Regions from separate parts of the Sporacetigenium mesophilum DSM 16796 genome, predicted to be linked through region 1. Evidence: riboswitches for the same ligand, from Rfam matches in the RefSeq annotation. Region 1 holds a riboswitch; each other region holds the start of a gene.
What was found. Region 1 has a riboswitch for thiamine pyrophosphate ahead of tenA (thiaminase II). Riboswitches for the same ligand answer to the same signal wherever they lie in the genome.
Positions count from the first base shown of each region.

Region 1 (8,532 bases):
CTTGGGGTTATTAAAAATATATAATATAATAGTGTGCTTCTTGGTTACAAAATGATATAATGCATATAACATAATTAGATATTGAGGTGGAAGTATTTGAAAGAGCAAATTACAAGAAAAATATTTAATGGATTAATATATGTTCATATACTTCATCATGGAAATATAGAAGAATTTTATGGTTCTTGGATGATAGAAGAATTAAAAGAACATGGCTATAATATTAGTCCTGGTACATTATATCCATTATTAAAGTCAATGGTAGAAGAAGAGTTAATAGAAAAAGAAGATAGAAATGTAAATGGTCGAATTAGAAAATATTATAAAACTACAGAAAAAGGGAATAAACTTTTACAGGAACTAAAAAATAATTTAAAAGAGCTATTTAATGATATAGCAATAAAGTAGGTTAAGTAAATTTGATTTTACTTAACCTTTTGTATTGCTATAAATTATAAAACATGATATTATCATATTGCGATATCGAAATGCGATAATAAGGAGGAATAAATTTATGAGTATAATAAACAAAAGACAAAGTATAAGAAGTTTTAATCAAAAAGAAGTAGAACAAGAAAAAATAATCCAGATAATAGAATCGGCTATGTTAGCCTGAGAATATAGTGCCAATATCATTAATCGCAATAGGATACTATGATGAAATCAAAAAAAGAAAAAATGAGTTTGATTCAAGTGAAATACATTTCAACAAATGGTAGTCTAAAAAGGAGAATTAGCATGAAAATACTTAGCATAAAAGAAGTTACTTATAACTCCGGTAATACAGAAGTTTTAAAAGGAATATCATTAGATGTAAATAAGGGTGATTGTATATCTATAGTTGGTAAATCAGGAAGTGGAAAAAGTACATTGTTAAAAATATGTGCAGATTTGATACCTATAACAAGTGGAAATATTTATTTTAAAGAAAAATGTTATACAAGTTATAATCCAATAGAATTAAGAAAATCTATTAGCTACTGTGTTCAAACTCCACACTTATTTGGTGAGACCGTATATGATAATTTAGAATTTCCATTTAAAATTAGAAACAAAAAAGTAGATAAAAGTAGATTAGTCCTACTTTTAGATAAATTTAATTTAAATGAAAGTTATTTAGAAAAAAATATAAATTCACTATCTGGTGGAGAAATGCAAAGAATTGCAATTATAAGAAACTTGATATATACTCCTGAGATCTTATTATTAGATGAAGCTACTGCATCTTTGGATAAAGAAAATGAAGCCAAAGTTGAAGAATATATAAAAGAACTTAATCAAAGTGGTGTTACAGTATTATGGATAACCCATAGCGAAGAGCAAAGCAAATCTATTTTTAATAAAAGAATGGTTATATCAGAGGGACGAATCAGCAAAGTGGAGGAAATAGTATAATGAGTACAACATCTTTAATAGTAGCATCTTGTCTTATGTTTATACCTATAGCAATATCATACAAGGAGAAATTAGGATTAGAAAGTGAAATAATTATAAGTGTAATAAGAGCGGTAATTCAATTAGTCGCTGTTGGATATATACTTGACATAATTTTTGGAATGGACAACCCAATAGTTATAATGATTTTAATATTGATTATGTGTGTAAATGCATCGCTAAATATTGTAAAGCGAGGTAAAGATATAAAAAATGTATTTGGTATATCATTTATTTCAATATTTATAGGTTCAATTATAACTATATATATTTTGGTTTTTTCAGGGGTTATAAATTTTAAACCTAATGAAATAATACCTATATCAGGAATGATAATTAGTAATTCCATGGTAGCTATTGGATTAAGTTACAAGAATTTAAATACTTCCTTTAATCTAAGAAGAGCAGAGGTTGAAACTAAACTATCCTTAGGTGCATCCGTTAAAGAGGCTTCTAAAGATATATTAAGAGAGTGTATTAAGGTTGCCATAACACCAACTATAGACTCAGCCAAAACATTAGGAATAGTTTCTCTTCCGGGCATGATGACAGGGTTAATCTTAGGTGGGGTATCTCCTATAATAGCAGTTAAATTTCAAATTATGGTTACATTTATGATAGTATCGTCATCATCTATATCAACTTTAATAGCAACTTACTTAGCATATAAAAGTTTTTACAATGAAAGATGTCAGTTAAGGAGCTAGTTTTATATAAAAATTAGCTCCTTAAAATAATATTAATAAGTCATCAATAAAATTTAATTATTTAAACAAGTCCTTGTTTATTATTATCTCTAATATCATTTTTATCTTTATCTTTCCAAGCAATTAACGCAACATCTTTTCCTAATTTATCTTGTAATTGTTGTTCTGCTTTTTTTACTTCTTTTAATTCTTCGGGTTTTAAATTAGACATTTTAAACATAATATCACTCCTTATTTATTATTTTATACAGTATTATTATGTCTATATAAATAGCTTAAAAATCTAGTTATTATTTAACTATGAAGACTATATTTAGTTATATATGTAATACTTACTTTGTCTTTAATTTATACATAATTTATTATATATTGACAAAAAAATTAAAAAAGTATAAAATCAAGATGCGTACTAGGGGAGCCCTTATGGCTGAGATGAATTTATTCAGACCCTTTGAACCTGCACTGGATAATGCCAGCGAAGGGAAGTTATAGTATAATACATAAGTTAAATCTAGCTTTTTAGATTTATGATTAATGGATTATAAACTCCTTTCGATGGTATATCAAATACCTTTGGAAGGAGTTTTTTTATGCAATTTTCACAAAGATTATTTTCAAAAGCTAAACCTATTTGGGAATCATACCTGGAGCATCCTTTTCTTAAAGAGCTGAGTCAAGGTACATTAGAAGATGATAAGTTTAGTTTTTATGTTAAGCAAGACTATGTTTATTTAATAGATTACATAAAAATTTTCGCATTAGGGATGGTTAAATCAGATACTTTAGAAGACATGCAAGCTTTTTCAAAATGTGCAAATGCTATAGTGAATATTGAGATGGATGCACATGTTGAATTTGCAAAGAAGTTTGGAATTACTAAAGAAGAACTTGAAGATACAAAGCCAAATGCAAGTAACTTATCATACACTAAGTTTATGCTTCAGGTATCTAACCAAGGATCATTAGCTGAATTAGTAGCGGTATTGCTTCCTTGCATGTGGAGTTATGCCTTTATTGGTAAAACTTTAGCTAAAGACAAAAAAGCATTAGAGCATCCACTTTATAAAGAATGGATACTTACATATGCAGATGAAGAATACAATAAGCAAAATGATTGGTGTATAAAATTAATGGACAGACTTGCTGAAGGACTTCCAGAAAGACAACTTCAAAAACTAGAAGATCTATTCATCCTTTCTTCAAAATATGAATATATGTTTTGGGATGGATGTTATAAAAAAGAAAGTTGGGTTATTTAGATGAAGGCATTAGAGATTAACAATTTATATTTTAGATACAAGGATTCAGAAAAAGTTATTATTGATGATTTATCCTTTAGCATAGATAAAAATGAGTTTATTACAATTATTGCACCTAGTGGTACAGGAAAAAGTACTCTTTTTAGGCTGATTTTAGGACTACTAAAACCACAAAGGGGTAGTGTACAAATATATAATGAAAATAACAAAAACATTATAGGATATATGCCTCAAAAAGATTCATTAATGCCTTGGAGAAATATCCTAGACAATATAACAGTGGGGCTTGAGTTAAATGGTTATAAAAAGAAAGAAGCTAGAAAAATAGCAGTTACATATTTTGAAGACTTTGGACTTAAAGGTACTGAAAAATTATATCCCCATGAATTATCAGGTGGTATGAGACAAAGAGCATCATTTTTAAGAGCTACAGTAAATAATCCTTCAATACTTTTGTTAGATGAGCCATTTTCATCACTAGATGCACTAACTAGAAGAAAGATGCAATCATGGCTACTTGACCTTTGTCAAAAACAAAGAAATACTGTATTTATGATAACTCACGATATAGATGAGGCACTACTTTTATCTGATAGAATACTTATTTGTACTGAGCTTCCATATAAAAATCTAAGGTCTATAGATGTAAACTTCAAAAGGCCTAGAAACTATGAAACAACACTTTCAAGTGAGTTTATTAGTCTCAAAAGAGATATTTTAAACATCCTCGATGATGTAGATTACAAAGGGGGAATGGAAGAATGCAAAGACTTAAAAATTACATATTCCCTTTAGTTTTTTTATTATTAATAGTTTTAGCTTGGGAGTTTTTAATACCATATTTAAACATACCAAGATATATTTTACCTAGGTTTTCTGCGGTTATTGAGGCGTTAATATCTCAAAGAGAACTTTTATACAAGCATTCTTTAATAACACTAGGGGAAGCAATACTAGGCCTTAGTATATCTGTAGTAATAGGTGTATCTTGTGCACTTTCTATATATCTTTGGAAACATGTAGGGAAAACATTATATCCAATTATTATATTTTCTCAAACAATTCCAACCATTGCACTGTCTCCTATTATGATTATGTGGTTTGGATATACAATATGGTCAAAGGTAGCAGTTGTAGTGTTATTTTGTTTTTTCCCTATAGTTATAAGTACTTTAGATGGGTTAAATAGTGTAGACAAAGACTTAGAGGATGTATTAAAAGCATTAGGAGGAAGTAAGTTACAGATATTTTTCAAACTACATATGAATTCTGTATTACCTAACTTTTTAAGTAGTTTTAAGATAGCTGCTACTTATAGTGTTGCAGGGGCTACTATTGGAGAGTGGTTAGGAGCTGAAAAAGGACTAGGTATATATGTGAAAAGAGCATCAGGAATGTTGCAATCTGATTCAGTTTTTGCTGGAGTGTTAGTTTTATCATTTTTAGGAATGACCCTATTTTCAATAGGCTTTTTACTAGAAAAGATTTTATTAAAATACAGAAGAGGAAATAAGGAGGATAATTATGAAATCAAAAAAGGTTAGTATTTTATTAGTAGTTGTTATGATGTTTAGTTTGCTTTTAAGTGGATGTTCTACTAAGGGAGAGACAAAGGCTACTAAAGAATTAAAAGAGGTAGATGTTTTATTAGATTGGTATCCAAATGCAGTTCATTCATTCTTGTATGCTGCAGAGGAACAAGGATATTTTGAAGAAGCAGGGCTAAAGGTTAATTTAATTACACCAGCAGGTACAGATGATGGAATTAAGTTAGTAGCATCAGGTCAAGCTGATTTAGCTATAAGTTATCCAAAGCAAATAATTTTAGCTAGAGGTGAAGATATACCTGTTAAGTCAGTTGGTGCAATAGTTAGAAGTTCTCTAAACCAACTGATGGTAAATAAGGATGCAGGGGTTAAAACACTAAAGGATCTAGAAGGTAAAAAAATAGGTTATCCATCTTTTGATATTGATAAGGAAACTGTTATGGCAATGGTTAGTGAAGCTGGTGGTGACCCTTCAAAGATAGAGTTTGTAGATGTAGGTTATGAATTAATGGCTGCAATTCAAACTAAAAGAGTTGATGGAATAATAGGCGGATACATAAACCATGAAAAGATATTATTAGAAAAAGAAGGAATACAATTAGATACTTTCAACCCAGCAGACTATGGAGTACCTAACAATTATGAATTAGCATTTATAGCTAGTGATGATGGAATTAAGAATAATAATGAGACTATACAAGCTTTCTTAGATGCTGCTAAAAAAGGATTTGAATATACTAAGAGCAATCCTGATAAAGCCCTAGATTTAGTGCTAAATGTTCAAAATGAAAACTTCCCACTTGATTCAGAAATAGAAAAAAAGAGCTTAGAAATATTAATGCCTCTTATGGAAAATGAAAGTGGTAAATTCTTAACCCAAGATGAAGAAAACTGGACTAAGAATGCTAAGTGGTTAAAAGAAAAGAAATTGCTTAAAAAAGAAGTTAATAGCAAAGATTTATTTAAATAATATATAAAAGTCCAGCAGCTTAAGTACTGCTGGATTTTTATATTAAAAGGAAATTAAATTTGATTTCCATAAAAATCTTCAAAAATAGATTCTTTATTCGGAATATCTAAGTTTTTAAAAGTCTGAAGAAATTCAGTATTATCGTATTCTACTTCTCTAAGTGCAACATCTACACTATAATTATCAAAGGATATTATGGCATAACGAGCTATAGGCTTGTGATAACAACCTAGAGACCCTGGGTTTAAATAAATCTTGTCTTCAGTTTTGAAAAAATGGAGAGGATGATGATGTCCAAAACATATAATATCTTCTCTACATTCATCAAAAAGATTATTAAGGTTTTCAAGGGATGGCTGAACAATTTCATGATAAGGATCTTTGCTAATGTGTTCATTTATCATATTTGATTTTATATGATAATGTAAAAACAATGCAGATTTATTATAAAAGGTTTTTCTTATAAAACGTGGTAGTTTTTCTAACTTTGATGCCAAAGATTTATCTAATCTATTAGCTATCCACTTATGGTGTTCAATTGATTTCTTATCTCTAGGAGGATGTTCTTCATTGTTTAATAAGGCTAAAACATATTCATCGTGATTTCCTAAAGTCATATGTATATTATCTCTAGAAAAAAGTGTATTTAACACCTCATTTGAATTTGGACCAATTCCAATCATATCTCCAGTGCAGTAAATTTCGCTTATATTTTTATTTTTATCAATATCATCTAATACAGCTTTTAGAGCTGGATAATTTCCATGTATATCAGTTATTAAACCAATTTTCATAAATACCTCCGATTAATATATTTATATATTAATGTATTTCCAAAAACTTATTAAATTATTAGGTTTAACTTTCAATTTAAACTAAATTCTGTTAAATAAATTTACATTATTAATAAAATAATATATTTAAAGTCAATATTAGGAGGAAAATAAAAATGATAAAAAAAATAGCATTAATTGGATTAATAATTTTAAGTTTGGCTGGATGCACTAACAAATCAATTGATCAAAATGAACAATCAAATCCTGGACAAGGCGAAAATACAACTGGTGGCCAAGCAGACGATACGAATGAGTCATTAGAAGAAGATAAAGAGTAATTTATATATTAGTAATATAAGACGGCAATTGTCGTCTTTTTTTGTGTAATACTTTATAATATAATAATAGAACTAATAAATTTGTTTAAGGTATTTAGGAGGGGAATAAATGGATTTAAGAATTCAATATAATTGTGAAGGCATACATTGGGATATTGTATCAAATACATTAAAAAATGTAGGTATGGCATATTTTGAAGGGGAAATACATAAGAAGGCCTTTGAAAACAGCCACACTGTTGTATTTGTCTTTGATGAAGATAAACTAATTGGCTTTGGTCGTGCAATTTCAGATGGCGCTTATCAAGCTGCTATATACGATGTAGCAGTAGTACCACAATATCAAGGGACAAAGATAGGTAGTACAATTGTAAATAGCATTGTAGAACGTATACCACAATGTAACTTTATATTATATGCTGCCCCTGGCAAAGAAGTTTTTTATGAAAAACTTAATTTTAAAAAAATGAAAACAGGAATGGCCTTATTTCTTAACCCAGAGAAAATGAAGAAAAATAATTTTACTGAATAAAAGTTATATTTAGTTTATATCTAAACTATAAATTATTACATAGTTGTTAATGAAATAAAGGGGTGAGTTTCGTGATATTTAAGTTAATAGAACCAAATCTTGAAATAGAAAAAGAATACAATGAGTATATAGACGAGTGGGAGAAATTAGGAGAAAATATTATTCCGTCTGCATCAATAAGAAGTAATTTTATTTATAAGGATTTAATAAATAAATGGAGTGAACAAAAAACTAATAAAGCATATGACAAAGGTTTTGTCCCAGCTTCAATATATTTTTTAGTAGATGAAAATAAGAAAATTTATGGTTCTTTACATATAAGGCATGAGTTAAATGATTATTTACTAAACCATGGAGGGCATATAGGTTATGGAATAAGGCCTTCTGAACGTAGAAAAGGATATGCAACTCAAGCACTTGCGTTAGCACTATCAATAGTAGAAGGATTAGGTATGAAAAGAGTATTAATTATTTGTAATAAAAAAAATATTGCATCAGCAAGAACTATAATAAATAATGGCGGAGTATTAGAAAATGAAGTTACTAAAGACGGAGAAACAACTCAAAGATATTGGATAGAAATATAGTATTAAGTAGCTAATGAAGTATTTAGGATAGGGGGATAACATGAATTTTTCATCGTTTAGAAAATTAGATTATATAATATTTTATATAATCTCTGTAGTTTTACCTGTAGTTCAAGTATATAATATATCGTTTAATATTATAATTGGGATATTGATATTGAGTACAATACCTGCTTTTATTTTAGGAACTATAACAAATTTAATATTTAGAAAAGATAAAAGTCAGTAAACATTAGCTACAAAAAAATTTAAAATGGGGTGATTTTGTGATTGAAACGGATAGATGTATATTAAGGTCCTTTGAAGAAAAAGATTTAGACTCATTCATGATTTATAGAAATAACGAAGAGTGGATGAAGCATCAAAGTTTTAAGAATTTAAC
Region 1 covers NZ_JCANUR010000013.1:24,399-32,930, forward strand. The annotation lists gene BS62_RS10735 (PadR family transcriptional regulator) at 97-408, shown strand; gene BS62_RS10740 (ABC transporter ATP-binding protein) at 739-1,395, shown strand; gene BS62_RS10745 (ABC transporter permease) at 1,395-2,141, shown strand; gene BS62_RS10750 (hypothetical protein) at 2,203-2,361, opposite strand; TPP riboswitch at 2,543-2,642, shown strand; gene tenA (thiaminase II) at 2,732-3,400, shown strand; gene BS62_RS10760 (ABC transporter ATP-binding protein) at 3,401-4,195, shown strand; gene BS62_RS10765 (ABC transporter permease) at 4,162-4,944, shown strand; gene BS62_RS10770 (ABC transporter substrate-binding protein) at 4,925-5,917, shown strand; gene BS62_RS10775 (metallophosphoesterase family protein) at 5,971-6,711, opposite strand; gene BS62_RS10780 (hypothetical protein) at 6,867-7,031, shown strand; gene BS62_RS10785 (GNAT family N-acetyltransferase) at 7,141-7,563, shown strand; gene BS62_RS10790 (GNAT family N-acetyltransferase) at 7,635-8,150, shown strand; gene BS62_RS10795 (hypothetical protein) at 8,191-8,379, shown strand; gene BS62_RS10800 (GNAT family N-acetyltransferase) at 8,417-8,532, shown strand, end outside.

Region 2 (8,532 bases), on a different contig from region 1:
CTAACGATAATTAGTATTTCCGTTTAATATTTTTATATTCATAATTAAAAAATAAAACCAAATTAAGAAATTCTTAATTTGATTCTACATATATTTAGACATTATATCCAAATATGATTGAGAAACTGGAGGACATACTGACAATATTTCGTCTAGTATATAGTCAATATTACTATCATCTATTATTTTTCCGGTATTACCGTCTTCAAAGGTTGTGCTTTCAGTAGCTAAAGAATTATATATAGTACTTACAACTGGAGATGGCATTACTTCGCTATTTTCCATATGGTTTTCTGAAAAATACAATACACCTTCAACAACTATAAACTGTCCAAATACATATTCTTTATTATCATGTTGGATATGCTCTACATGTTTTATATCAAGAATGTTATTTTCTTCTTTTCTTGTTAATACACATCTTACCTCAAGTTCTAAAAGTCTTTTTTTCATATGATCAGAGAAGTTTTCTCCAAGTTCAGCAATGAATTTTTTCATTGATATTGTTTTTTTCATATTATAATTTTTTTTAAGATTTTTTTTAAACATAAGTATTCTCCTTAAGATAAGTTAAAAGCCACCTTTATGAAGGTGGCCAAACATAAATATATTAATAAATTAATATATCAAAATTTAGATTTATAATTTTGTAACGTTAGTTGCTTGAGGTCCTCTTGATCCTTGTTCTACTTCGAACTGAACTCTTTGACCTTCTTCTAATGATTTGTATCCATCTCCTTGTATAGCTGAGAAGTGTACGAATACATCATTTTCTCCTTGAACTTCTATAAATCCAAATCCTTTTTCTGAGTTAAACCATTTTACTGTTCCTGTTTTCATTGTAATCCTCCTAAAATTTAAACACATTACTATTGATACTTAAAATTTTATCAACCGTGTTTTGTATCGGTTATATAAGTATAGCATAAAAGTAAATCTTTTACAAATGTTATTATCAACAAAATTAATATTTTTTATTCATTAAATAAAAAAAATTTTAAAAAGAAAAAATAAATGGAGTTTCTCATTTAATTATTGTATACAATATGACATATGTCATATATGTGTACTGCTTTATTTGATAATATAGGTTAATAATAAAAAATATGGAGGATTCATATGTATAAATTTGCTGCGGTATTTATAGGACTCTTAATTTCTATAATGGTAACATTTAATGGGACATTAGATAGTTATACAGGTAATTATTTATCGATACTAATAATTCATATAGTAGGACTTATCACTGTGATACTTACTTTAATTATAAAAAGGGAAAAAATTATATTTAATGAAAAATTACCTTTTTATATGTTTAGTGGAGGAGCGATAGGCGTTTTATTAGTACTATTAAATAATTTGTGTTTTGGAAATTTAGGAGTTTCATTAACTTTATCATTAGGGGTTTTTGGACAACTAGTATTATCTATTATTATAGATCATTTCGGATTGTGGGGAATGGATATATATAAGTTTAATAAGAAAAAATTAATAGGATTTGCCATAATGCTAATTGGTATTGTGGTAATGACAGTATATTAGGAGGTGTTGACATGATGTATATTATATTGGCCATTATAGGTGGATGTTTAACAATACTATCTATGATTGTAAATTCTCGTTTAGCAGGCAAAATAGGTGTATTGCAAAGTACATTTATAAACTATGTAGTAGGTCTATTAATTGCTCTAATTTTAGCAGTGAGTACAGGAAGTTTAAATATAGTTAAAATTAACAACTTCACTAATATACCATTATGGGCTTTTCTAGGAGGTTTTATTGGAGTAATGGTTGTAGCTAGCTCTAATATAATAATTCCTAAAATACCAATTATATATAGTACGGTTCTTATTTTTATAGGACAGATTTTCACAGGTATTATTATAGATTATGTAATGAAAGGTTCAATTTCAAAAGGTAAAATTATAGGAGGGCTATTAATTATAGCGGGAATGATTTATAACTCTAATATAGATAAAAATGAACTAAAGTCATAAAAAGGGTGGATTTTATATTCACCCTTTAAAAAAAGTTGCAAATAGTTTATATATGTGATAATATAATATGATTGGTCTATTGATCGTATATAGCTGAATAAAAGTATAAAAAATAAATTTTCATAATAATCTTATCGTTATTCCTAGAAATATTATTACAGTACTTTCCATCCTAAAAAAATTCCAATGATTAAATTAAAATTATTGTTTTATTTAAGAGATTGCTAATATATCATTAGTAGTTTTTGGCGTGTCAATTAATACATCAATGACAATTAAAAGGAGGTGTCATGGAGATGGCAACAAATATTATATATTCACTTATAGGTTTATTTTTAATAACAGCACTTACTAATGTATTAGCAACTTTAAAATCAATGCTTCAATCAAAAAGAATTATGAATCCAGTTTATGTTTTGGTATTTATAGATTCTGTGATTTTCGCAACGACAGTTAGTAAGGTTACAAGTTCGGACGGAATACATTACACAATTGCATATGCTTTAGGTAGAACGGTAGGGGTATTAATTGGTAATAAAGTTGAAAAATTATTAGCTTTGGGGATATTAGAAGTAGATTTATTTTTAAATAATAAAGAAAAAATGATTAATGTAGCAGAAAAACTTAGAGAAGCAGGTTATACTGTGAATAATTTCCTAGCTCAAGGTAATAATGGAGATATTAGATATAAAGTTGAAGTTGTAATAAAGAGAAAAGAATTCAAAATATTTGAGAGCATTTTAGATGAGTGTGGTGTTAATAATCCAACTCTAAAAATAAAAAACTTAAATAAAGTAGATGGTAAGATTACGACAACGAGTGTTAACACTATTTAAAAAATTCTAGGCTAAATAGCTTAGTTTTATTACATAAATTTATTTTTATATATTATTTTTATTATAATCAAAAATCAATTGAAAGTTGTTTGAGATTTTGTTATTCTATACGTTGGCTATAATAAAAATAAATATATTTTATGGAGGTAAGGGATGAAAGAAACAACAAATGTGAAAATTGTAACTGCTGATCCGTCTGGTCTAGGGTTATTTGGTCTGGCCATAATAACATTAGTAGCATCTTCACAAAAACTAGGATTTACAGAAGGAACGTCATTATTATTACCATGGGCCATATTTTTAGGCGCATCAGCACAGTTAGTTGCTTGTATTAATGATTTTAAACATAATAATACATTCGGAGCAACTGCATTTGGAGGCTATGCGTTTTTCTGGTTAGGAATGGCACTTACTTGGTTAATTCAAGGTGGAACATTTGGACCAATCCTTGCTCAAAATGCAGACCCTAAGCAAACAGGTGTAGTATTTGTAGGATACTTAATATTTACTATATTTATGACAATAGGGGCTATGGAAACACACAAGGTATTATTTAGTATTTTCTTCCTAATAAACTTTTTATTCTTAGGGTTAAGTATGAACTCTCTTGGTATAATGCCAGAATTCGGACATGATTTAGCAGGATACTCAGAATTTATAATATCATTATTATCTTTTTATGGTTTTGCAGCTTCTGTATTAAACAACCATTTTGGAAGAGTATTTTTACCAGTAGGTAAGCCTTTCGGAATATTTAAAAATAACACTTCACAAAACAATAGAAAATCAGCATAACATAAAACCGTAGTAGGCTAGTTTAAACTAATCTACTGCGGTTTTTTGCATTAATAATAAACTCTGTTCTGTTGTTGAGGAGGTGTGGCTCCTTCAACAATAACTCCACAAGCAAGTCTCTTACCGGCATTTCCAGCAGGTTGACTTTTGTTATCATCTGGGCTTTGATGGATAATAACAGCTTTTCCTATAACATCTTGAACCTTAAATTTATTAGTGAAGAAGCACATCATTGCAACTCCATTATTTGAATATAAAGTAGGGAAGTCTCCTGCATGATTTCCATGAAGTTGATTATTTGGATTCCAGTGACCACCAGCACTTGTGAAAGGGTCGTTAGGATCTCCTATTTCACAAGTTCCATTTTCATGAAGATGAAAACCGTGTGGTCCTATTGGAAGATCGCCATTTGTTCCAGGTTTATATTCTGGCAAACCAGTTACCCAAACGCAAACCTGAACCCCTCCTTGTACATCCATAAAATACACATTACCTTTTAGATTCGGAGCCAAAGGCCCACCATTTAAAAGAGCATAAGCTAACATAATTTATACACATCCTTTTATAAATAGTTACTCATAATAATAATATGCTTGTCATAATTATTGTGTTACTTAATTTAGGACAAATTAGAACTGGAATTATGAGTAAAAAGGAATGTAAAAATTAAAGTATATATAGCTTTGAATAATAAAAATTGGATTGTTAAATAAAAAAGGAGCCATAGACTAAACTATGGCTCCTTTTTTATTTAAGATGGATTGTAGAATCCTCTTGATTTCATTTCGTTAAATAATGTTTCTGCATGATTTTGCTCTTCTTGTTGTATATGTTGTAGTTGTTGTCTTATTTGTGCATCAACTGATTCTAAAACAGCATTATTATAAGAACCTGAAACGTGTTTTTCAGTACTTAAAGCATCATCTAGAAGTTGTGCATCTGTAATTCCTAGACTAGCTTGCATGTTTGATAAATCGCCTTGAGGGCTATTATAGCTTGCAAATATACTTTGAGGGTTTTCACCATTTGAAGTTAATATATTTGTTAGTGTAGTAGCATGTTGTTGTTCTTTTTGAGCAAGATTTTTAAATGTTTGCTTTAATTTTGGGCAAGAAGCCATTGCAGAGTATTGTTCATATTTTCTTATACATAAATACTCAGCATTTAAATTATCTAAAAGTAAACTTTTTTCTTTATTAGTAAGTGCCATACAAAAAACCTCCTATGTAAATATACTTATATATAGTATCGGCATATTATAAAAATTATATTTACTAAAATTATCAATTTATAAAGATTATATATATATTTTCTAAGATATTATGGTATAATTACTTTATAAAATTAAATAAATATAACACAGGGGTGTTGGATAGGCCAACTGAGAGTAAGAACCTTAATTCTTTGACCCTAATAACCTGAACTGGGTAATGCCAGCGTAGGAAGTTGTTGTTGATGGATATTATTATATAATGTGCTAATTTAAACACAAATCCTATGGGTTTGTGTTTTTTTATTTGAAAATTTTGAAGGGAGAGATTTAACAAATGAAAACAAAAAAATTAACTTTATCTGCACTTTTGATAGCATTAGGGGTAATAGGAAGTAATCTTATTTTTATACCTGTAGGAGCAGCTAAGTGTTTTCCTGTTCAGCATACTATAAATGTATTAAGTGCTGTAATATTAGGACCTTGGTATGGGGTTGCTATAGCATTTTGCACTTCGTTACTTAGAAATGTGTTGGGAACAGGATCTCTAATGGCTTTTCCAGGAAGTATGGTTGGAGTATTTTTAGCTGGGATACTATATGCAAAAACAAAAAAAGTGAATTTTGCTGTATTTGGAGAAATATTTGGAACAGGGATACTTGGAGGATTATTAGCATTTCCAATAGCCAAATTTGTATTAGGTAAAGAAGTCGCTGCATTATTTTTCGTAACTCCATTTTTAATAAGTACTATAGGTGGAAGTTTAATTGCTTACTTTATTATTAAATATTTTAAAATTACAAAAAGTGTTGATATAAGAGAAAACGCTAAGATTTAATATAGTTATAAAAAATAGAATAATAATAAAATATCTTCTAATACTAAATATAAATAAGTATAAGGGAGATGTTACCATGAATGATAAAACAAAGATAGTGAAAGTTAGAAAAAATAATCAAGGAGACATAACTGATGTTATGCTACAAGATGGAAATGTATATGCAATAGAGGATGCTATAATGATGGCCAAGGATCATCGTATAGAGGGTGTAAATGTAGGTAAGGCTAGAAATGGAAGAGAGTATTTAAGAAGCAATCCAAATGAAGACAAAAGCGATAATCTAGATAATATTCCAACATTTGAATAGTTATCCTAAAATACCACATTTACTCAATGTGGTATTTTTTTATTATTGAAAAATATATAAAATTAAACTACTATTAATGATAGATAATATTCATAAAAAATATACTAAGCATCTTAGCATAACATAAAACGGGAGGATACCATGTTTAGCTCAAACTATAAGATAACAGAAGATGAAGTTTGGAAAGGTAGAGTAGATAGTGAAAGTAATTTTGATGCATTTAGATGGCATCAATGGGTTAAAAATATCGACTTAAGAGAAAAGTTAATCCCATACGATGGTAAACTAGGCTTTGCATTTATAGGATTTTGCTGTGATGAAGGGGTTATGAGAAATCAAGGTAGAGTAGGAGCTGCTAATGGCCCTTTAAGTATTAGAAGGGAATTAGTTAATCTGCCTTGCTGGTTTTCAAAAGATGTTAAACTTTTTGATGCAGGAAATATATTCTGTGAAGATTGCACCTTAGAAGAAGCTCAAGAATTACTTTCAAAAGCTATAGAAAAGATTTTAAGTTTAAATCTTTTTCCAATTGTTTTAGGTGGGGGCCATGAAGTTGCCTTTGGACATTATAACGGATTATTAAATCATTTGTTAAAAACTAATGAAAAGCCTAATATAGGAATAATAAATTTTGATGCCCATTTTGATTTAAGACCATATCCAAATGGTGGAACATCAGGAACAATGTTTAGACAAATAGCAGATATATGCAAATATAAAGATATAGATTATTCTTATCTTTGCGTTGGAATACAAAAACGTGGGAATACAGTTGAGTTATTCAAAACAGCAGACAAGCTGGGAGTTAAATATATATGGGCAAAGGATATTGCAGATAGCGGACATTGGAATGTAATAGATAAAATAGATGATTTTATGAAATCAAAAGAGCATATTTATATGACAATATGTACTGATGTATTTTCATCAGCTTTTGCACCTGGTGTAAGTGCACCACAACCATTAGGCCTAGACCCAGAAAGAGTGCTAAAACTTATTAAATATATATTAAAATCTAATAAAACAATAAGTTTTGATATAGCAGAAGTATCACCGAGATTTGACCAAGACAATACTACTGCAAATTTAGCTTCGACGTTAATTTTTTCTGTAGTTAATACAATAGCTAAAATTCATAGTCTAGATATCTAATAAATAAAAAAGGTCCTAGATACAAATTGTATTCTAGGACCTTTTTTATTACAAGGAAATTATAATTTCCAACTGATAAACTTGAGCAACAAACCTGCTTTTCAGGCCGCTAAGACATGAGCGTAGCGATTTTTATAAGGATTTAAAACCTGATGAAACTGGAATTATATGAGGTTTTCCATTTAAGGGGTTTTTAATCATTATTACATCCATATTATATATTTTCTTAATATTAGTCTGTGATAAAACTACTTCAGGTTCACCAACTGAAGCTATTTTTCCTTTATCAACTAATATTAAACAATCGCTATATTGGGAAGCTATATTTAAATCGTGAAGTACAGTAATAACAGTTATATTACATTTTTTATTTAGAGATTTAATAGTATCCATTATTTCTATTTGATGGTGTATATCTAATTGTGATATAGGCTCATCTAAAAGTATAATATTACTTTCTTGAGCTAATGCCCTAGCAATAATAATTCTTTGTCTTTCTCCACCACTTAAATTTTTTATATTTTTATCTTTTAAATGCCAAGTATTAGTTAATTTCATTGATCTTTCAACAATTTCAATATCTTTTTTACTTTCATTTTCAAATCTTCTAAGATATGGAACTCTTCCCATTAATACAACATCTATAGCAGGAAAGTCAAAGTCAACACTAGTATCTTGGGGCACATAAGCAAGCTCTTTGGCAAGGTCTTTGTACTTATGTTTGACAATATCTTTGTCTTCAATATAAACAGTGTTTTTATTTGGTTCAAGTGTTCTTGAAATATTTTTTAAAAGCGTAGTTTTTCCTGAACCATTAGGTCCTAAAATACTATAAAACATACCTTTTTTTATATCTAATGAAATATCACTTAATATATTTTTATTATCTATACTATAATTTAAATTTTTTATTATAATTGAATTATTTTTTGCCATCTAAAACACCTTCTTTTTGTTTTTATAAAGAAGATAAATAAAATAAGGAGCTCCGAAAAGTGAAGTAATAGCACCTACTGGCATTTCAGTTGGAGACAATAATGTTCTTGCAAGGGTGTCTGAAATAATCATAAAACATCCACCTGCTAATGCTGAAAAAGGAATTAATACTCTATTATCAGAGCCTGTTAGTATTTTTACCGAATGAGGAATTATAAGACCTACAAATCCAATAACACCACTAACAGATACTGAAGAAGCTACTAATAAAGAAGATATAAGTAACATAATCTTTTTTAGTTTTTCAACATCAATTCCTAAGTTTTTGGCTGAGTCGTCTCCTAATAAAACGATATTTATATCTCTTGAAAAAAACATAACAAAAATAGATAGAGGTATTGTAATAAATAATAGAAAAATAACCTGAGACCAACTAGCAGCTGAAAGACTACCCATAG
Region 2 covers NZ_JCANUR010000001.1:364,540-373,071, forward strand. The annotation lists gene BS62_RS01785 (hypothetical protein) at 85-549, opposite strand; gene BS62_RS01790 (cold shock domain-containing protein) at 640-840, opposite strand; gene BS62_RS01795 (DMT family transporter) at 1,120-1,542, shown strand; gene BS62_RS01800 (DMT family transporter) at 1,554-1,997, shown strand; gene BS62_RS01805 (DUF5698 domain-containing protein) at 2,294-2,833, shown strand; gene BS62_RS01810 (acetate uptake transporter) at 2,987-3,628, shown strand; gene BS62_RS01815 (superoxide dismutase family protein) at 3,679-4,173, opposite strand; gene BS62_RS01820 (spore coat protein) at 4,380-4,838, opposite strand; TPP riboswitch at 4,980-5,090, shown strand; gene thiW (energy coupling factor transporter S component ThiW) at 5,176-5,676, shown strand; gene BS62_RS01830 (DUF3892 domain-containing protein) at 5,753-5,986, shown strand; gene hutG (formimidoylglutamase) at 6,128-7,138, shown strand; gene BS62_RS01840 (ABC transporter ATP-binding protein) at 7,271-8,074, opposite strand; gene BS62_RS01845 (FecCD family ABC transporter permease) at 8,075-8,532, opposite strand, start outside.
Region 2: another riboswitch for thiamine pyrophosphate. It lies ahead of thiW (energy coupling factor transporter S component ThiW); the one in region 1 lies ahead of tenA (thiaminase II).

Region 3 (8,532 bases), on a different contig from region 1:
AGGAGTTTAAATGGATGATAATGTTATTGATTTTAATGAGATAAAAAATAAGGTTAAAGACAAAGATATTGATAAATTCGAAGAGTATATATATAAACTTTATAGTTCTGTATCACAAGGTAGTATGTCTATGGTAGATTTTTCAAAAGAGATAATGAGTTATATGGAAAATAATAATATATCTCAAGAAAAGTTTTTAGATATGCAAAAGAAGCTTATGGAAAGATATGGACTTAATATCTCAGATGTAGAAGGTCAGTTAAAAAACCTTGGAATAGATATTAATTCATTTAATCTTGATTCAACTTCAATTAGCTTTTATGAAAAATATCAAGATAAAATAAAAATGAAAAACGTAGTTACTTGCTTTATAAAAAATAATATTAATGAGATAGATATAATCATAGACTTAGAAAATATTATATTAAAAAGTACTAGGAAAATAAGTCTAAACGACCCGGAACTAAACGAGTTTTTGCGTCTATATAAAAAAATAATGGGGGATAAAAAGATAAATATAACAATTTGTGAAAATACAAGCTCATATGATTATTAAATTGTAACAAATGATACATAAATAGATATATACTATATGCTATAATGTACAGTTGTTATAATCAATAATGAAATAAGAGAGAAGGTATTTTATAATGACAAAACTTAAAGATTATAGAAACTTTTTAAAATCAAATTTTGATGAATTTGACAATACAAAAACAGATAAAGCACTTGGAATTACTCAACCTCCAATTACTAAACCATATGATTCATCAAAAAAAATTATAGAACTTCCAAATATAAATGAAGAAATTATAAAAAATAAAAATATATATAAGTGTATAAAAGAAAGAAGAAGTGTAAGGCTTTATAGTGAAGAAAGCTTGAACTTGGAAGAACTTTCTTATCTTTTATGGTCTACACAAGGAATAAATAACCCTAACGATGTTCCAAATTTGAGAACTGTTCCTTGTAGCGGAGCTACTCATTCCTTTGAAACATATTTATTTATAATGAATGTAGAAGGTATAAAAAAGGGTGTTTATAGATATTTACCAATTGGGCATAAGCTTTTATTTATGTTTGAATTAGAAAATATAAATGAAAAAGTAGATGTAATGACACTAGATCAACCATTTATACCTCACTTTGCAAATAAATCTGCTGTTTTATTTGCATGGAGCACTATTCCATATAGATCTGAATGGAAATTTGATATAACAGCCCATAAGAAAATACTTATAGATGTAGGTCATGTTTGTCAAAATCTTTACTTAGCCAGCGAATCAATAGAAGCAGGAACATGTGCAATAGGAATATATGATCAAAAAATGATAGATGATATTTTAAATATAGATGGAGAAGACGAGTTTGTGGTATATCTTGCAGCTGTTGGAAAAAAAAGAAAATAATTTTAAAAATTATTACTCTTTTGACTGCCTATAGGATTTGGAAGTTAAATATATACACTTAAAACTAATCTTATTATGTAAATAAAAGTTGTACTGGGTTTTCAGTACAACTTTTTTTATTGTATAATAAAAAAGTTAACATTTATATAATAAGATATACGAATGTTTTATATAATATAAAAGGGGTAAAAATTATATAGTTTTATTATAAAAGGGAGATTAATATGAAATATAATGTTAACTTAAAAGATATTTTAAGGGTTATGCAAAACACTATAAATTCAGTAGATAATAGATTAGAAAATCATGGAGAACAAGTAGCATATATAGTTTATAAAATAGGGAAATATTTAGGCTATGATAACGACTATTTAACTAAATTAATAACAGTGACAATGTTACATGACTTAGGGGCTTATAAGGTAGAGGAGAGGAAACTACTAAAAGAATTTGAAACACACAATGTTTATGAGCACTGTATATATGGTTATTTATTTATAAGAGAATTTAGTCCTCTAAAAGAACTATCAAATGCAATCCTTTATCATCATCATAAATATGAAGAAAGACATAATATCATAAATGACATACCTATACCAGAAGATGCATTTTTAATTAATCTAGCAGACCGTATTTCTGTTTTGTATCTCAGTGATAAAAAGTCTTTTAAAAATAAGGCTATAAAACTTACATATAGTTTAACTGATAAATGGTTTAAAAGAGAACATGTAGAGGCTTTGAATTATTTAATAGAAAATACAGATTTTATAGATAAGTTATTTGATGAAAGCTATATAAATGAACTGTATGATATTTTTGATAAAGTAGAATTAAGTAAAAATGAAATAGAAGAACATATGAAAGTATTGGTTTATGCAATAGATTTTAGATCTAGGTCTACTGTTATTCACTCTGTAAGTGTAGCTACAACAACTAATATCTTATGTAGATATTTAAATTTAGATGAAAAAACAACTAATAAATACACATTTGCAGCAATACTTCATGATTTAGGTAAAATAACAACTCCAATAGAAATACTGACAAAGCCAGACAAACTAACAAGAGATGAGTTTTCCATAATGATAAATCACGTTGTTGCAACTGACAATATATTAAGTAATTTAGATTTAGATGAAATAAGAAAAATTGCTTCATCACATCATGAAAAGTTAAATGGAAAAGGATATCCTAAGGGGTTAAGTGCAGAAGAACTAGGTCAAGGGGAAAGAATACTTGCTGTTGCAGATATATTTAGCGCATTAACAGAACCTAGATATTATAAACCAGCTTTTCCAAAAGAAAAGGTATTGGAAATAATGAATAATTGTGTAACAAGAAATGAAATTGATGGAAATATTGTAAGTATAATAGAAAACAATTTTGGTGAAATAATAAAAGAGTTATCACTGTATCAAAATGAAACAATTAAAAAGTTTGATAAAATAGTCAATGACTATGAGTTTATGCTAGATAAAATGTATTTAAAAAAACATTAATTAAGGAAGGTATTTATGCATAGAAAATTAACTCCAGATACATATTATAGACATTTTAAAAATAAATGGTACTTTGTAATAGATATAGCTATACACTCAGAAAATGAAGAAAAATTTGTAGTTTATAAGCCATGTTACGGCGATAAAAAGACATATATAAGGCCATATAGCATGTTTATGGAAGAAGTACCAAAAGATAAAGAAAACCCAACTAATCAAAAATACAGATTTATGTCTTTAGATGAGTTAAATATCAACATAGAAGACTTTTTAAAAGAAATAGAACCGAAACTATAAATACCATGTCGAATTTGACATGGTATTTATATAAGTATTAAAATTTGGCAATATCAATAGTAGATCTGAAAATAACATTATTATTACTTTCGTTAACTCCTTCAATATATACGTTATGTAAATCTATATTTTTATAAAATACTATTGTATCTCCTGGTAAGGCTTCATTAAGGTAATCTACTTGTATCGATTTTGCATAATGTTTTTCAAGCTCATCCATAGAAAAACAATCTATAATAAAATCTATATATTTTGAATTGTTTAGGTGTTTATTTGCATCTATATCACTACATCCAATTAATCTTTTATATACAATATCAACTTCTTCTATAGGTCTTATTTTTTTAAGATTACAATCAATAGCTTTGTCTTCTAAATAATCTAAGAACTCTGTTTCAAAAGAATCGATACTTTTCATTTTTCTTTCTTCAATATCAAATATGATCCAACTTGATATAGCTTTTATAATTATATTTCCATCTAAATCTTTGATAACAAAATCTCTTTGAATTTGATATTTTTTAGGTTTATGAAACCATGTTTCAAGTATAATTTCTTCATTCCAAGTAGGATATCTATCAATATCAACTTTTATACGTGTCAAAACCCATGTTAAACCATATTCTTGTTGGAGAAGAGTAGTAGAGCCACCTGTTTTTTGAGAATGTAAATCTCCTATTTCTTGAAAATAATTAAAAATAGTACTTAATTTAATCTTTTTTCTAAAATCAATATCATTAAAAGTAATTTTATATTTTTTAATTAATTTTGATAAATCGCTCACTTTAATGTCTCCTTATATATATATAAATTTACTGAATATAAACTCCAATAAATACATTTTACACCATATTTATGTCTATAAACAAAGGTATATGTCAAGATTTATATTTTTTTATTATCTATTGTATAAGCTATTTAAATATGATATTCTCATAAAGTCAGTAATTCTCGTAATTACTATTACTGGATTTGAATTGAAAACAACTTCCTCTTTCTAGAGTATTTGTTAATCAGTTTTTAAATCTTAATTCTAAAGAAGGAGGAATGTTAAAATGGCAGATAAAACTTTAAGTTGTAAAGATTGTGGAAAAGATTTCCTTTTCACTGAAGGAGAGCAAGCTTTCTACCAAGAAAAAGGATTCGAAAATGAACCACAAAGATGTCCTGAGTGTAGAGCAGCAAGAAAACAACAAAAAAACAATAACTTCAGAAGATAGTTATATAAACCCTATGAGAATTCATTCTCATAGGGTTTTGTTTTTTTGTAAAGAATATATTTGAATAAAACATATTAAAGGAGAAATCTTATGCCTATTCCTGTATATTCTATATGTAAATCAAAGGGACGTACTATTGGTAATATATGTTGTGAAACTACAGATAAGAAAGGTCAAGTATTAAAGGATAATATAGTCTGCAGATTTAAAGATATAAAAAAGGGATGCCATTATCATTTTAAAATTAAAGCAGAAAAAGTTAACATAAAAAATAAAGAATTTAAATTTGAAGATAGAGAAATTAATATTAAAATTAGTATTATGTCGCGTGGAAGTGCCAAATCAAAGGAAAAAAATATAAATAGAACACTTTGTATTATAAAAGAAAATCTAATAATAAAAGATAATAAAAAGTTTTCATTAGAAGCTTTGTCTAACTTAGATTATGGTATAAAAGTATTTGACTATGAGGAAAATGAAAATAAAAAAAGCAAAATTTCATTAGATTATATTAGAAGTAATTTATTTGAGATGAATGAATTTAAAGGTTTTTCAGATACTAACGAATTAAATGAAAATATACATAAATATATTACGGAATGTAGACAAAAAGATGCTGATATATATATATACGGAGATGTCTACCCTGTAGATTCTGAAGATGCCATATTACCAGATAACGATAAAGAAAGAAAAATAAAACTTAGACGTTTAAGTCAATATGGACCAGAAGGGATGCATAATATTCATATGAATCAAGGTAATAAAGAAAGTAAGCATTTATCAGATAATGGGGTTTATCAAGATGGTGGAGTTTTAATTCATTTTAAGTTAGAAAATAGATGGAGTGCTATTTTTACTAGATTTGAAAGCCAATGTATAAAAACTAATAATATTGATGGGTGTTGTCAAAATTAAATCATTATGTTAGAATGAAATAAAATTTAATAGTATTGCTAGGGGTGCTGGGTAGGCCAGCTGAGATAAAGATCCTATAAAATCTTTGACCCTTAACCTGATCTGGATAATGCCAGCGGAGGGAAGCTATGTGATCTTATATTCGTATACAGGCATAAATTCCATACTGGGATTTATGCTTTTTTTTATTTTTAGAATTTGGAGGGAAGAATATGAAAACTGTATTGACAATAGCAGGTAGCGACAGTAGTGGAGGGGCAGGTATACAAGCAGATCTAAAAAGTTTTGCTGCAAATGGAGTTTATGGATCAAGTGTTATAACAGCTATTACAGCTCAAAACACTACGGGGGTATATGATGTTTATCCAATTCCATCAAGTATAGTTAAATCACAACTTGAAGCTGTATTTTCAGATTTAGATATACAATCTGTAAAAATAGGGATGGTATCAGATATTGATATTATGAATGTAATAAGTGATGCATTAATAAAGTACAAGCCTAAGAATATTATATTAGACCCAGTTATGGTCTCAACAACAGGACATACTTTATTACAGCAAAATCAAATAGATTCTTTAAAATCTAAATTATTTTCACTAGCTACAATTATAACGCCGAATATTAGTGAAGCTGAAGTTTTATTAAATAGAAAAATTAAAACTTTTGACGATATGAAGTCAGCATCATATGAATTACATAAAAAGTATAAGTGTTACGTTTTATTAAAAGGTGGGCATTTTCCAATAAAAGATGGAGAAAATGTAAAGTCAGTAGACGTTTTATCAAATGGGGAGATGTTTGAAATGGATTGGATAAATACAACATCTACCCATGGAACAGGATGTAGCTTATCATCAGCTATTGCTTCAAATTTAGCAAAAGGACAATCTATTTCTAAATCTATAGAAAATGCAAAAAAGTATGTAAATAAGGGTATAGCTAATTCTTATAAAGTAGGTAAAGGAAATAATCCTATTCATCATTTTTATAAATATTGGGGGGTTGATAGTAATGAATAATTTAACAAAGGGATTGAGTTTAATAAAAGAAAGAAAGCCATTGGTTCATCACATTACAAATGTAGTAACAGTAAATGGTTGTGCTAATATGACATTGGCAATTGGAGCAGCACCTGTTATGTCTAATGAAATAAAGGATGTAGAAGGCATAGTATCTATAAGTAGTGCTTTAGTTATAAATACAGGAACAATAACTAATGAAACTTTTGAAGCTATGATAAAAGCAGGAAAAAAGGCAAATGAATTAGGAATACCTGTAATATTAGACCCTGTAGGAATAGGGGCAACTAAATATAGATTGGAAGTAAATACAAAACTAATAAATGAGGTGAAATTCTCAGTTATTAGAGGAAACTACTCAGAGATAATGACATTAGTTGGAATAGATGGGGGAAGAGGTGTAGATGCAGAACTTGGAGCTTCACTTGATGAGAAAAGAGTAATAGAATATTCTCTAACAAAGAATGTAATATTATGTGCTAGTGGGGCAGTTGATTTTATTACAGATGGAAATAAAAAAGCATATTGTAAAAATGGTACATCGCTTTTAAGTGAAATAACAGGGACTGGATGTATGTCAACGTCACTAATTGGTTCATGCCTAGGAGCTTCTATAAACAGTTTTGATGCAGCAGTTTTAGGTACAACTATTATGGGTATTGCAGGAGAATATGCAAGTGAAAAATTAGATGGCAAAAGAAAATTAGGATCATTTAATCAATATTTACTTGATGGTGTAAGTACTTTAGATGAAGATATATTTGTGAAAAGAGGTAATATAGTTTATGAGTAGTAATTTAGATTACACATTATACCTTATAACAGATGGTAAACCTAATATAATCAATAAAGTTGAACGAGCTATTTTAGGTGGAGTTACTGTTGTGCAGTATAGAGAAAAGAAAAAAAGTTACGATGAAATGTTAGAAGAGGTAATAGAACTGAAAAAACTTTGTAGTAAATACAACGTTCCATTAATTATAAATGATTATATAGATTTGGCAAAAGAAGTAGATGCTGATGGTATTCATTTAGGACAAGATGATTTATCTATAGAAGAAGTAAAAGATTTATTTAAAGATAAGATTATAGGTATCTCAGCTCATAATCTAGAAGAAGCTATAAAAGCTGAAGAAAGTGGAGCGGATTATATTGGTTTTGGGGCAATATTCACTACCAATAGTAAAGATGATGCTAAGATATTAGATGTAAATGAAGTAAATAATATAAAAAATAATATATCTATACCTGTACTATTAATTGGTGGGATAAATAAAGAAAACTTGGCAAGTATTAATGTTAAGTATGATGGAATATGTGTAATATCAGCTGTTTTATCTTCCAAAGATCCTAAAGAGGCTTCTAAAGAGCTAAGAGATATAATATTAAATAAATAATAAAGTTAGAGGTTAGTCAGAAATAAATTTTTGACTAACCTCATTTTTAATTAATTAATTTTTCTATATCAAAGGATTTACTAATTTTATCAAAAAGCAATATGTCTACTATAAATACTATAATTCCAGCCATTATTAAAACTAAATTATTTAGCAAAAATAATCCTGAAGCCTGACCTACAACAAGAAGTACTATAGGGACTACAACAAGCCCAGACATTTGTTGTGCTTCTTGGAAATTAGAAGCTTTAGCAGACGTAATAACTATGATTAATAAACCTAAAAATGTAATACCGGGACATATCCATAGAAGAAGTATAATCCAACTTAGATTTGGAAATATTAGTTTGTCAAAATAAGTTATTCCTCCTATGTTCATAACAATTCCAAACAAAATAAATGAAATAAAAGTTATTATATAAGATGGAATAAATATAGCTATGACTTTTGAAAAAATTAAATCTTTTATATCTATTGGAGTATACAATATTGTCTCTAAAGTCTTTCTTTCTTTTTCTCCTACTATACTACTAGCCCCTATAATACTTGAACACATTAGAGGGATAATAAGAAATAGAGGAGGGAACATATAATTTAAAGCAATATATATAATTTGTTGGGAAGGAGTTAAATTTCCTAAAGTAGGTGATAGATTTTTTACCATCATATCCATTCCATTTATTGTGTTCACATTGTATTTCGCGCCTATTATTAAGATCGTTGGCATTATTATAGTAAACATAATAGGTACAATAATCATAGGAATATAA
Region 3 covers NZ_JCANUR010000009.1:78,471-87,002, reverse strand. The annotation lists gene BS62_RS09010 (DUF3867 family protein) at 11-556, shown strand; gene BS62_RS09005 (SagB/ThcOx family dehydrogenase) at 651-1,409, shown strand; gene BS62_RS09000 (HD-GYP domain-containing protein) at 1,634-2,908, shown strand; gene BS62_RS08995 (DUF1653 domain-containing protein) at 2,924-3,205, shown strand; gene BS62_RS08990 (acyl-[acyl-carrier-protein] thioesterase) at 3,243-3,989, opposite strand; gene BS62_RS08985 (zinc-ribbon domain-containing protein) at 4,261-4,425, shown strand; gene BS62_RS08980 (DUF2278 family protein) at 4,516-5,343, shown strand; TPP riboswitch at 5,374-5,484, shown strand; gene thiD (bifunctional hydroxymethylpyrimidine kinase/phosphomethylpyrimidine kinase) at 5,556-6,365, shown strand; gene thiM (hydroxyethylthiazole kinase) at 6,358-7,158, shown strand; gene thiE (thiamine phosphate synthase) at 7,151-7,762, shown strand; gene BS62_RS08960 (ABC transporter permease subunit) at 7,809-8,532, opposite strand, start outside.
Region 3: another riboswitch for thiamine pyrophosphate. It lies ahead of thiD (bifunctional hydroxymethylpyrimidine kinase/phosphomethylpyrimidine kinase); the one in region 1 lies ahead of tenA (thiaminase II).